3 regions of the Paenibacillus sp. FSL F4-0097 genome follow, and region 3 is predicted to be linked to each of the others. Evidence: riboswitches for the same ligand, from Rfam matches in the RefSeq annotation. Region 3 holds a riboswitch; each other region holds the start of a gene.
What was found. A riboswitch is a leader RNA that binds a small molecule or an ion and turns the genes downstream of it on or off. The one in region 3 is predicted to bind thiamine pyrophosphate.

Region 1 (4,215 bases), 1.7 Mb from region 3:
ATGCGGATAAGCATGTTCGAAACCGCTTAACCCAACCTTGGCAAGCCACTGGCGCGCTTCCTCGCGGGCTCCATCCCGCAGTGCGCCCTTGATCTCCCCAGCAAGCAGCACATTATCCTCAATCGTACGCCAAGGAAAAAGCGCAGGCTGCTGCGGCATATAACTAATTTCACCGCGTTGACCTGTAACGACCTTACCGTTCATGCGGATCGTGCCTGCATCGGGTTTCACAAGGCCGCCAATCATATGGAATAAGGTGCTTTTTCCGCAGCCGGAAGGACCAACGATCGAAACGAACTCTTGTTGCTCTACCTTGAGAGAGACATTATTCAGAACGTTCGTCTCACGGCGACGATGGGAAAAAGATTTGGAGATGCCGCTCACTTCAAGGGCGGGTGCCACGGTATGAGCTTCAGGAGAGCTTATGACTTCTGTTGTTCTGTGTTGCATTTGCGTCGCTTGAGACATACAGGCATCTTCCTTTCTATGAGTTACGGCGCGGCTTCCAGCGAACCAGCCATTTTTCCAGCAATGCAATAATAGCAAAGAGTACAAGACTTAAAAGTACAATAATAACAATAGCAACAAACATCCGATCCGTACGATATGCGGATTTCTGCAGAAGCATATAATAGCCAATACCTTTATCCGCGCCAATCCATTCAGCGACCACGGCGCCCATAACCGCATAAGTAGCAGATATTTTTACGCCGGAAAATAGTGCCGGGATAGAAGAGGGCAGCTCCAGCTTGGTGAAGATTTGCCACTTGCTTGCGCCAGCCATTTTCATATAATTCATCATGACCTGATCACTTTGGGCCAGACCGCCCATCGCAGCGACAGCTACCGGGAAGAAACATACTAGTGTAATCAGCACGATTTTGGGCAAAAGACCAAAGCCGAACCAGATAATGAGCAGGGGTCCGAGCGCGATGGAGGGAACATTTTGACTCAGAATAATAAGTGGATAAAAAGCCCGTCTAGCCCAAGGCAAAAGATGCAAAAGCAAAGCAACGATCAGGCCTACCCCCGTACCAATGGGAAAACCAATTAAAGTGAGCCGCAGCGTAGCCATCGTATGAGCCCAAAGACCAGAAGCGTTACTGGTGGATTCACGGGCAATATCAGCAGGACTCGGCAGAATCCAGGATTCAATATGAAATACAGATACAGATAGCTGCCATACGGTTAAAAAGAAGACGACCGCCACAAGGGGCGGCCATATTAGCTTCCAGGTCGATCTCACGGCCGATATTTCTCCGTCAATTTATCCATGCTGATTCCGTTAGGATTATGAGCGATTTTGATCTGCGAAATTACGCTTGGACTGCCTGCTTCGATCAACGCCTCCTGCATCTGACGCACAACCTCCAGCAGCTCGCTAAGCTCACCTTCCATTGTGGTTTCCAGTGGATTCACTTGATGTTTAACACCGGATTTCTGAATGACCTCAATCGCTTTATCTACGTATGGGATGGAATCCTCATTGTTCGGAGTTTTTGGAATTACTTGAATGCTTAGTAGGGTGTTAGCCACAATAATCAATCCTCTCATTTTATAAGGTAAGTTTAAAAAGCCAACTTTGATAACGAAGTAATTCATTACAATTGTTGTTTACTCCGCCGGTAAAAAATCATTACTGAATGCACTAGCAGCATCCAGCGGTTTATCCAGCAACTTCAGATCATACATCCAGTCGCCGTAATTTTGCCAGACCTCGGTTTTTTGCTCGCCCCAGCGGGCAGCATCGTCCTTGTATTTTGGGCTAAGCCATTTTTGGCTAGCTAGGACAAGGTCGGCGTCCAGGTCAGGAACGTCCTTCGATAACATACCGGCAGCCTCTTCCGGATGATCAATGGCATATTGATAACCTTTTGATGTGGCTTTCATGAAGGCCTTCACCAGCTCAGGATGATCTGCAATTTGCTTCTCACTCGTCGTCAGCACAGGCGTGTAATAATCGAGCTGTGGCGCATAATCCTTTAAGTACAGCATATCCAATGGCTCGCCACGCAACTCAGCCTCAACGCCAGTCCAAGCGTAGAAAATCCAGGCGAAATCAATGTCACGTTTGACGGCGGTAAAATAATCAGCTTCACCGATACTGATCAGCTTCACCTTTTTCACATCGCCACCTTCAGGATCCATGATAGCTTTCATGGCTGCTTCTTCGGCTGGTGAGCCCCAGCCTCCGTAGGTTTTACCTTCGAAATCCTTTGGTGATTTAATATTGCGATCTACTGGAGCGGCGAATCCCGATGTATTATGCTGAATAATAGCTGCTATCGAGACAAGGGGTACGCCTTGTAGACGGGCTAGCGTTAATCCTTCTTGGGCGCTGATGCCAAATGCGGCTTCGCCAGAAGTAACCATAGTATCAGAACCCGCTGCGCCTGGTTGAACGATTTCGACGTCCAGACCTTCTTCAGCGTAGTAACCAAGATCCTTAGCTACGTATAGACCGGTATGATTCGTGTTCGGTGTCCAGTCGAGTGCGACTTTAACTTTGGTGAGCTCTTTTGGAGCATCCGTGCCAGCCGCTGCAGTTGGATCAGTAGCATTTGCTTTGTTTCCGGCTGTATTCCCATTGTTGCTGCCGCATCCGGCAATGGCAAGAATGAGTACACAGGTGAGGCACAACGTAAGTGCTTTTTTGAGGTGCATGTCTTCTTCTCTCCTTTAAGGTTACAAGAATCCCGTCTTCACAACATGAACCGTAAAGTGTAGTATGTACGTTTTTCTACATCTTTTAGTGATCTAACAAAAAAAGCGCCCCGAGTGATCGGGACGCTGGCTTGGCGCAAGGTTAGTCAAGGTCACAGGGACCAGAACCAATTGGCGATTCCTACGCTGGCATTATCCAGATCAGGTATAAGGGTCAGTATCTTGTGGGATACAATCTCAGCCGGCCAATTCCAGCACCCCTGGTTCTATGAAGTTAACGGGTATTTCTATGTGCAATATAAGTAAGCATAAGTTTTGTACCTATACTTAATGTCTTATATTTCTCGCATACGGTGTATTATAGACGGCTGTACTCGGAATGTCTAGTAGTGCACTCCTGAATTTTTCCAATCCAGTAGTTTCTTTTTTGCTAGTCTAGATCTTTATATTTCTTGCGGTGACGCCGTTTAAGCTCACTAACCAGCGCCCCTAGCGTGAGGACAACGCTGATCAGAATCCCGCTCATGATCACGAAGAGGGCAAGAAATTCAAAGGGGGAATAACCAATCATTTTACTCCATTGGATTTTTCCATCCAGATCGTCAATGACTTGATTCATGCCGTAAATCCCGCTTACTACCGTAAATACAGTGAGAATCATCAGCAGATTATCCCGTCGCTTGGACTGAAACTTATCCTGATACTGAAACAGATCATTTAAGGTTTCTTTCACTTCCTCGAACAAAGCGTCGTTTCCGTATACTTTACGCAGCTGAAGAAATATCTCCCGGCCCTGCGACTGGGAAATCAACTCCAAGAAGTAGAACTTTGCCGAGAACTTATTAATGGAGTAGATTAGATTGTCTATTTCCTCATAATCATGATTAATCCGAAGTCGGGAGTGCATATTGGCGAGCTTCAGCAGAACGATTTTGTGGAAAATATTGAGTAAAAATCCGTAATAATATTGCCCGTACATCTGGTTGGCTAGACTAACAGCAATCTCCTGTTCAGCCCGGGTCATGCAGCAAAAGGTCTGCTCATTCATCATATAATACGTGTCTGGGCCCCAGCGATTATAGGAATGCTCATGACAATAGTTTGCAATATACGCTGGATCGCTTGCACTGGCATAGGGCTTTCCGTTCAGATCAATTCCATCAAGCTGTGAGGCGCGATAGCGTAGATTTACACTAATCTCATCAGAACCTTCTTCATTCTGAAAGCCGTAAAAAGCTTGCACCTGCATTCTTTCATCTACGAAAAAAGGAAGGGTCTCAAAATAAGCCCCATTGATATCCGATTGATCCAGATATGGCTCCAGTCCATCCACCAAATTTCGGAAGACAAAATCCTCTACCATCTCATAGGTCTGTTCCCCGCAATGAATATAAGTGTAGTCATCCTGTATGAAGGTTTTCTCTAGCGCACGGAAACGATCCGCGAATTCTAGGGCAATACTAAAGGGAATCGAATCCCCCTCCAGCTGGACACGTATCGTCACGAATCCAAGCTGAAAGGGACATATGAATATATCCGTCGAGAGAATTT
Region 2 (4,215 bases), 750 kb from region 3:
ATCTTCATGTGCAACCAGTAAATCCAGGGCTTGTTCAGGATTCTGCTCCACAAATTCCTGTCCTTTTGTAATGGCATTTAGAAATTTTTTAAAGTAGGCTTCAGAATTTTGCAATCCTTGTTCGCTGGCCACCAGCACAAGCTCATAATAGTCAGGCACTCCGTAATCCGTTGGATTAAGCGAAGTGACCGGATGTCCCTCTTTTTCAAGGATTAGTTGTTCATGGTTGATGAACCCGCCCATTATTGCGTCTACTTGTCCAGTAGAGATCGCAGGGATGAGGTCAAAACCTACGTCAATCAGCTTGGCGGATGAAGGATCGCCTCCATCACTCTGGATCATTGTCCGAATCATCGCTTCATAGAGCGGAATGGAGGAATAGCCGATTTGTTTTCCCGCGAGCTCTTTTGGACTATGAATACTGCCAGCCTGAGGAACCATCAGATGATTCAGTGGATGCCGCACGATTGCTGCAATCGAACGTACAGGGATTTTCTCGCCGCGTGCCATAAGTACCTGAGGCTGATAACTGAGCGCTAGATCAATTTGATTCGCTGCAACAAGCTTTAGGGAATCATTGCTGTCTGCAGGCATTTTGATCTCGACATCCAAACCTTCCTCTTGGAAAAAACCTTGCTGTTGCGCAGCGTATAGAAAGGAATGAACGGCATTGGGATACCAATCAAGCATAATCGTCAGCTTGTGTGACTGCTTATTTTCGGTATTGGAGGGATCGGTTTGGGAGTTGTTATTTATCTTGTCTGCCTTCCCGCAGCTGCTTAAGAGCAAAAGTGTGCATACTAGAAATACAGAAATAAGTCCTCGTTGTGGGGATTTTAAATGATTCATTGGTTTGATCCTCTTTTCTTTAAAAATAATTGTTCGAGTAAAGCTATCGCCAGAAAAAGCACCACACCAAGCGCGGACAGCAGAAATACAGCCGCGAACATTTCATCGCTCTGCATATTTCCGGCCATTCTGCGGCTGAAGTAACCGAGTCCTTTACTGCCGCCGAGCCATTCCCCGATAGTAGCTCCGATGACGCAGTATACAATGGACAGCTTTAAGCCAGAGAAAAAAGCAGGCAACGCCAGTGGAATTTGGGTTTTGACAAGCAGCTGCCAGCGGTTTGCACCAAATGTTAATAATAAGTCCTTGTAAGTCTGGCCACTTGTACGAAGTCCATCATATGTACTCACTACGACTGGAAAAAAAGCCGTCAAAAACACCACAGCCACTTTGCTCCACAGCGAATATCCGAACCACATAATAAAAATGGGGGATAGCGCAATTAATGGGATCGTCTGGCTAATGATAAGAAAGGGATAGATGGCCTTTTCTATGGGGCGATACAGGAACATTCCAGTGCCCAGCAATACACCACAAATAACAGAAAGGACAAAACCCACCAGTATCTCCTGTAACGTCGCCAATAAATGCTGTCCAAATAATAATTGCCTGTGCTCGATCAATGCGATTCCAATAGAGGAAGGTGCAGGGAGAATAAAGGCTGGAATCATGTGAAGGCGAACAGCTGACTCCCAGATTACAAGAATGAGCAGTACCAGAAGAAGGAAGGGACCATAGTTGTCTAGATGTTTTTTAAAAGGTATAGGTCGCATGTAATCTCCGCTCCAGCTCTGCACGCAGTGCTATAAACCGGGGTTCGTAGTTCATCTTATAATGTCTTGGCCTTGGTAAATCCACAACGATCTCCTGTAATTCGCTGTGCGCACCGCCAGATAATAAATAAATCCGGTCACTGAGCAATAGTGCTTCCTCCAGATCATGAGTGATGAGCATAATCGTCTGATTCAATTCACCCCATAACTCCAACAGCCAACGGTGTATCTCGCGTTTGGTCATGGCATCGAGAGCGCCAAAGGGCTCATCCAGCAGCATAAGACCACTTCCGCCTCCAGCCACTAAGGTGCGCAGAAATGCGACTCGCTGTTTCATTCCACCCGAAAGTTCATGGGGATAAGCCTTCTCTACATCTGCTAAGCCGAAGCGGGTCAACATTTCCCGAATCTGAGTGATCGTTTCTTGTTTATTGAATCTGGGCTTGATCTCCCAAGGCAAAAGGCAGTTGTCGAGCACTGTCCTCCAAGGCAGCAATAAATCCTGCTGAGGCATATAAGCGATCTGGCCTAAACGACTAGCGGTTGACGGGTGCGTAGAGAGTTTTATTTTTCCGTGAGTAGGTTCGAGTAAACCGGCAATCGTTTTGAAAAATGTACTTTTCCCGCATCCGCTAGCACCTACTACGGAGACGAATTCCCCTTGCCTGATATCCATGGATAGATCTGCGAATACAGGGGGTTGCTCAGATTCCGGAAAAGAGTAGGTTAGGCCTTGAATAGATAAAATGGTCGTGATGATCAAACCTCCTAAAATTTTTGTGGAGCGCCTAAACAAATAAAAACCCATCCATTTCCAGAGGAAATGAATGGGTCAAAAAGTTCATTCTGCATAATAACACTTAACATGCTTGATGAAAATTCTGCTCCACTTCCCTCCGCTGGTATGATCCAGATCAGGTTCCAAGGGTCCGGAGCTTGAAGCTCCGTCTCAGTCGGCCGACTCCCCTAGTGAAATAACAGGTCCATATTAATTTGTTAATAAATATACCATATCTTTCTGAGAAGTAAAGAGAGAAAGAAGTGAAGGATTAATCCAAGATTGGGTAAGATATAGGTAGGAATCTAGTTAATATTATAATTCCGATGTATATAATCGGAAAAAAGTATTGACGATCATGTGATGGCAGTGTACTATTCAATTTACCGGAAAAAATCCGGGTAGAGAGAGGGGATTTAATAATGAAAAAATGGAGTTTAACTATTATATTGGCGTTAACCGTGGTCCTTATAGCGGCTTGCGGCAATAATTCGAATACCAATACGGCTGCTGAACCTACAGCTGGAACGAATGGTGGAGCAGCATCTTCAGCGCAAAACAGTTTGGAGGCTGTGAAAGCCAGCGGCAAATTGCGGATAGGTACAGAAGGGACTTATGCGCCTTTTACTTATCATGACACTGCGGGGAAATTGACTGGTTTTGACGTGGAAATTGCTGAAGAAGTAGCAAAACGTTTAGGTGTTAAAGCTGAATTTTTTGAAACTCAGTGGGATGGTATTTTCGCTGGAATGGATGCGAAACGGTTTGATGTAATCTTTAATGAAGTTTCCATTAACGAAGATCGCAAAGTGAAATATGATTTCTCTGAACCCTATATCGTATCCAAAGCAGTATTGATCGTGAGCGAAGACAATGAGGATATTAAGACCTTTGCCGATCTTAAGGGTAAAAAAGCCGGACAATCCCTGACAAGTAACTTATCCGACATCGCTCGTGAGAACGGTGCTGAAATCGTAGCTACGGACGGTTTCAATCAAGCGATGGATCTGCTGACTTCGGGACGTATTGATGCAACTGTGAATGATGGCTTGTCTTATCTGGATCTAAAAAAACAAAAACCAGATGCAAAAATTAAAGTGGTTGATGAGATTCCTGAAGGATCACAAAGTGCCGCAGTATTCCTGAAAGGCAATGATGAGCTGGTGAAAGCGGTCAGTGATGCGATTACAGAGATGAAGAGTGATGGAACGTACTTGAAAATTTCCGAGAAATACTTTGGAGCTGACGTTTCAAAATAATACAAGGCTAGCAAGGCTAATTAAGCCTGGAAGCTAAAAAGGATGTCTGAATAATGGATGACCGCAAAATACAAATTTTCTTAGACACACTGCTACCCCTGCTAAAAGCCGGGGTGGCTTTTACCATTCCGTTGGCGCTACTTTCCTTTGTGCTTGGATTGATTTTGGCGATCCTAACCGCGCTGGCACGTCTTTCACCGTGGGTAATTCCGAAGCTAATCGCCCGTTTTTATGTGTGGGTTATTCGAGGAACCCCATTGTTAGTGCAGCTATTTATTATATTTTATGGTTTGCCGGCTGTTGGTATTGTACTCGACCCCTTCATTGCCGCCACCATTGGATTTACTCTTAGCGTAGGGGCTTATTCATCGGAAATCGTACGCGCTGCTATCCTGTCGATACATAAAGGCCAATGGGAAGCTGCCTTCTCAGTCGGGATGACTCGTGGGCAGGCTCTGCGCCGCGTAATTCTGCCACAAGCTGCGCGCGTTTCTGTACCGCCGTTATCCAATTCCTTTATTAGCTTGGTTAAAGATACTTCGCTTGCAGCGATCAT
Region 3 (4,215 bases):
CTTTTAGGCCCTTTAACATGCAGCTTTTTGTAAGTCTCCTGGTGGTAAACCTCTTGGTATAGTGTTAATCCATCCACGCCTGCTTGAAGAAGCTCTTTATATTCGGCAGTCGATAGAGGATTTATCTCAATACTGACGGAGGAAAAAAATTCTCTAAGTACAACTACACAATCCTTAATATATGAGACAGGATTCTCCCGGCGCGATTCACCAGTCAAAATGAGGATATGCCGCAGACCTGTAGCTGCAATCTTCTCAGCCTCCCTGCGAACCTCCTCCAAGGACAGCTTTTTACGCGGAAAATCATAAATGGAGCTGAAGCTGCAGTAGGTACAATGATTCACACAAAAATCGGCAAGATACATCGGTGTGAACAGCTGCATCGAATAACCAAAATGTGCACGGGTCAGTCGCTGAGCAGCTTGCGCCATCTCCTCTAGCAGCGGCGTTGCTGCCGGAGAGAGCAATGCCAGCAAATCATTTTCGTTCAGCTTGTCTTTTCCAAGCGCCCGCTTAACGTCATCCTCCCGGAACTCCTTCCACAGCTGCTCATATGGATACTGCTCCAAGCGGGCCAGTGTGTCAAAAAAGCTCATGCTAATCCTCCCTCCTTTGGTGAACCTATCAAATTCAGTTCAGAAATCCAGTCAACGGTGACGAAGCAAAAGCAACTTCTTCTACAGGACCGAGTCCTGCCAAATAAGCTTTGCGGCCAGCGGATATCGCCTCGCGGAACGCTTCCGCCATGACGAGCGGATTACGTGCCGTTGCGACAGCCGTATTAAGCAGAACAGCAGCGGCCCCCATCTCCATTGCTTCCGCCGCTTCCGAGGGCTTGCCAATTCCGGCATCTACAATAATCGGCAAATTCACTTCTTCAATAAGAATACGCACAAGCTCCTTGGTGCGCAGGCCGCGATTCGTCCCGATCGGCGCACCAAGCGGCATCACAGCAGCAGCACCGGCATCTCTCAGACGTAAAGCAGCCGAAAGGTCCGGACTCATATATGGCAGTACTACAAAACCCTCCGCCGCTAGAATCTCTGTAGCTCGTATGGTCTCCAGATTATCTGGAAGCAGGTATTTCTGATCATTGATCACTTCGATCTTCACCCAGTTCCCCAGTCCCGCAGCTCTTGCTAATCTCGCAATACGGACTGCCTCCTCCGCTGTACGCGCTCCTGAGGTATTAGGCAGAAGAGTCATGTGGCCGGGAATGTGGTTCATGATATTTTCTGCTCCACCTTCCGGGTCCACTCGGCGAAGCGCTACAGTAATCACCTGAGAACCAGAGCTTGCGATCACTTCGGGGATCAGAGCATTCCGGCTATATTTTCCGGTTCCGATAAATAATCTACTAGTTAATTCGATGCCTCCAATATGTAACGGGTCATGCATGAAATTACCTCCCTTTGGTTCTTATAAATTTCTCAAAATTCTATACCGCTCCATCTCAACCCCCACCAACAAAGTGCACCAGTTCCAAACGATCATCCTCGCTCAGAGCAGTACTTTCATAATTCTCCTTACTGACAATTTCTCCATTCAGCTCAATGATCATCAGACGACCCGACCACTCAGGAAGACTGATCAAATCAGCTATAGTTTGAATACCACCAGAACACTCTGCGGATTTCCCGTTAATCAACAGTCTCATTCTGAATCACCCCCTTCGCCTATGCTTTTACCTCCCGGCTATGAATGAACCGCCTTATGAATAGCTTTGGCGGCCTCATAAGGATCATCCGCTCCGCAAATTCCGGACATCACAGCAATTCCTGCCGCGCCTTGCCTAATGATCTGCGCCGCATTAGCGGGACCAATTCCGCCAATCGCAATTACAGGAATAGAGCTAGTCTTCACCGTTTCTGCAAGCAGCTCTAACCCACGTGCGGGCAGCCCTAGCTTGCTCGCCGAGGGAAATACATGGCCAAACAAGCAATAATCAGCTCCCTGCTCTGAAGCATTCGCCGCTTCTTCCGGAGAATGAACCGATCTCCCCAGCCAAAGCTGAGGTGCAATTCGCCGGGCTGTAAGCGGGCTCAGACTGTGCCCAGCCAACTGAACACCCGCGGCACCAGCTGCCAATGCTACATCGATCCGGTCATTGATTATCAGTTTGGTAGCGGGTATACCGGCAGCCAACAGCTCCTGTGCCGCAGAGAGCAGTTCGCGTGCTGGACATTGCTTCTCTCTTAAGTGAATATAATCGACCCATGTCTGCACCGTGACAGCCAGTTCAACAAATTGTCTCAACAGCTGCTTGCCGTCTGATATTAGATGGATCTCAGCTTGTACCACTCGCGATCTCCTCTCTCTCACTTCCCTGTAGGCCAGTAAAAAACAAAAAAACTGCCCCCGTAAGGAAGGCAGTCAGAATCTGTATATAGACGGTACTACAAATAGCCCGACAACAGAAATTCGTTCTCCACTTCCCTACGCTGGTCTTAACCAGATCAGGTTCAAAGGGTCCGGAAATCCATTCCGTCTCAGCCAATCGGCACCCCTAGTGACATAAATATACAATTTTAAAATGCTAACGTGGTTTATAGTAACATATTTTTTTATTGAAATACACCCATTTATTCACATTAGCTGTACTAATCTAACCGTTTACTACCTCGCCACCATTTACATGAATAACCTGTCCAGTCACATAACTGGAATCGTCAGAGGCAAGATATACATAGGCTGGCGCCAGCTCCTCTGGTTGTCCAGGCCGTTTCATAGGCTGCGTGCCTCCAAACTCGCTAACCTGCTTCGCATCAAAGGTAGAGGGAATTAGCGGTGTCCAGATTGGACCTGGTGCTACACCGTTTACCCGTATGCCCTTCTCCGCCAGATTCGTGGACAAAGATCGTGTGAAACTCAGGATAGCTCCTTTAGTTGATGAATAGTCCAGCAGCTGCGGGCTTCCGCGATAAGCGGTAATTGAAGTTGTATTTATAATTGTAGATCCTGCTTTTAAATGAGGCATAGCTGCTTTTGTTAAATAGAACATCGCAAATATATTCGTACGGAAAGTACGCTCTAGCTGCTCGGAAGTAATATCCTCGATCTTAGCTTGCGGATGTTGCTCCGCCGCGTTATTGATGAGAATATCAAGCTTTCCTAAGCCCTCTACCGTCTGTTTAATAAGATCCTTACAGAATTTCTCGTCACCGATATCACCTGGAATTAGGATACATTTGCGGCCTTCCTGCTCGACCTGACGTTTAGTTTCCTCTGCATCTGAGTGTTCATTAAGATATGAAATGACCACATCAGCACCTTCTTTAGCAAAAAGCACAGCAACTGCACGCCCAATTCCGCTGTCTCCACCGGTAATCAACGCCGCCTTGTCTTGCAGTTTACCTGCTGCTTTATAATTTGCCGGCTCGTATTTGGGCAGCGGCGTCATTTCACTCTCAATCCCTGGCTGATGATGCTGCTCCTGTGGGGGTAAGGTTTTTGTAGCTTGTTTATTATTGCCTGACATCTTCCCTATCTCCTCTCGTTAAGTAAATTGATAGTTAACTGATCATCTTAGGATGGCACAACAATGCACGTTTATACGCTGGGTTTGTCATTTTCTTAAATCGCTTTACGAATCTTACTTACCACAATGCAAGTAGAAATAAACAACCGTGGATGTAAACTGCTGTAAGTGGAGAGGACTTCACTGCATACAAAAAGGCACAGCATCGCTGCTGTGCCTTGAATTGTTCACCCTAACTATTTCAAAGAAGAAACATGATTTTCTGCATTCACTCCATGTTCCAGTACCCACATAAAATAAAGAGCTTTAGCTGCTTTCTCCCGGGTCACTATGGCTTTAGGTTCTAGTTCTGTCCCATTGACCATTTGGCCTCTAGCAATCCCCACTTCAGATCTAATAAGCCCTAATTCATAAGCACTTTTCACTTTTGAAATTAAAAAAGGAGAAATGTCCGCCGTATCAACCAGCTGCTGCCAGGATACAAGTGGATAGTACATCGCTCCTCTAGCTCCTGGATCCAGATTGAAATCATAACCAGGATCTCCTGGCACTACTGCTGTGCCGTTATAATCAGTCATGTACTTAGGTTTATTAGCAAACTTTACTTGGTAAACATCATAGAGAATAGCACCCATCGTTTCACGTGACAGCTTACCTTTCGGATAATAGGCAAGATCTGATCTTTCCACTTTCATTAACTTAGAAATACTGCGTGTGAATTCAGCAACTGTCATCTC

Region 1: linked by a shared signal. The riboswitch ahead of MHH86_RS02055 (ABC transporter substrate-binding protein) and the one ahead of MHH86_RS09675 (thiamine phosphate synthase) in region 3 are both predicted to bind thiamine pyrophosphate.
Region 2: linked by a shared signal. The riboswitch ahead of MHH86_RS13105 (ABC transporter ATP-binding protein) and the one ahead of MHH86_RS09675 (thiamine phosphate synthase) in region 3 are both predicted to bind thiamine pyrophosphate.

Annotation. Positions count from the first base shown of each region.
Region 1 is NZ_CP151965.1:458,079-462,293, forward strand. Features, by position in the region: gene MHH86_RS02040 (ABC transporter ATP-binding protein) at 1-450, opposite strand, end outside; gene MHH86_RS02045 (ABC transporter permease) at 485-1,246, opposite strand; gene MHH86_RS02050 (MTH1187 family thiamine-binding protein) at 1,243-1,536, opposite strand; gene MHH86_RS02055 (ABC transporter substrate-binding protein) at 1,615-2,664, opposite strand; TPP riboswitch at 2,826-2,936, opposite strand; gene MHH86_RS02060 (hypothetical protein) at 3,095-4,215, opposite strand, start outside.
Region 2 is NZ_CP151965.1:2,931,864-2,936,078, forward strand. Features, by position in the region: gene MHH86_RS13095 (ABC transporter substrate-binding protein) at 1-849, opposite strand, end outside; gene MHH86_RS13100 (ABC transporter permease) at 846-1,622, opposite strand; gene MHH86_RS13105 (ABC transporter ATP-binding protein) at 1,603-2,385, opposite strand; TPP riboswitch at 2,497-2,600, opposite strand; gene MHH86_RS13110 (amino acid ABC transporter substrate-binding protein) at 2,823-3,659, shown strand; gene MHH86_RS13115 (amino acid ABC transporter permease) at 3,713-4,215, shown strand, end outside.
Region 3 is NZ_CP151965.1:2,180,221-2,184,435, reverse strand. Features, by position in the region: gene thiH (2-iminoacetate synthase ThiH) at 1-596, opposite strand, end outside; gene MHH86_RS09685 (thiazole synthase) at 631-1,398, opposite strand; gene thiS (sulfur carrier protein ThiS) at 1,454-1,657, opposite strand; gene MHH86_RS09675 (thiamine phosphate synthase) at 1,696-2,301, opposite strand; TPP riboswitch at 2,417-2,518, opposite strand; gene MHH86_RS09670 (SDR family oxidoreductase) at 2,606-3,478, opposite strand; gene MHH86_RS09665 (GDSL-type esterase/lipase family protein) at 3,715-4,215, opposite strand, start outside.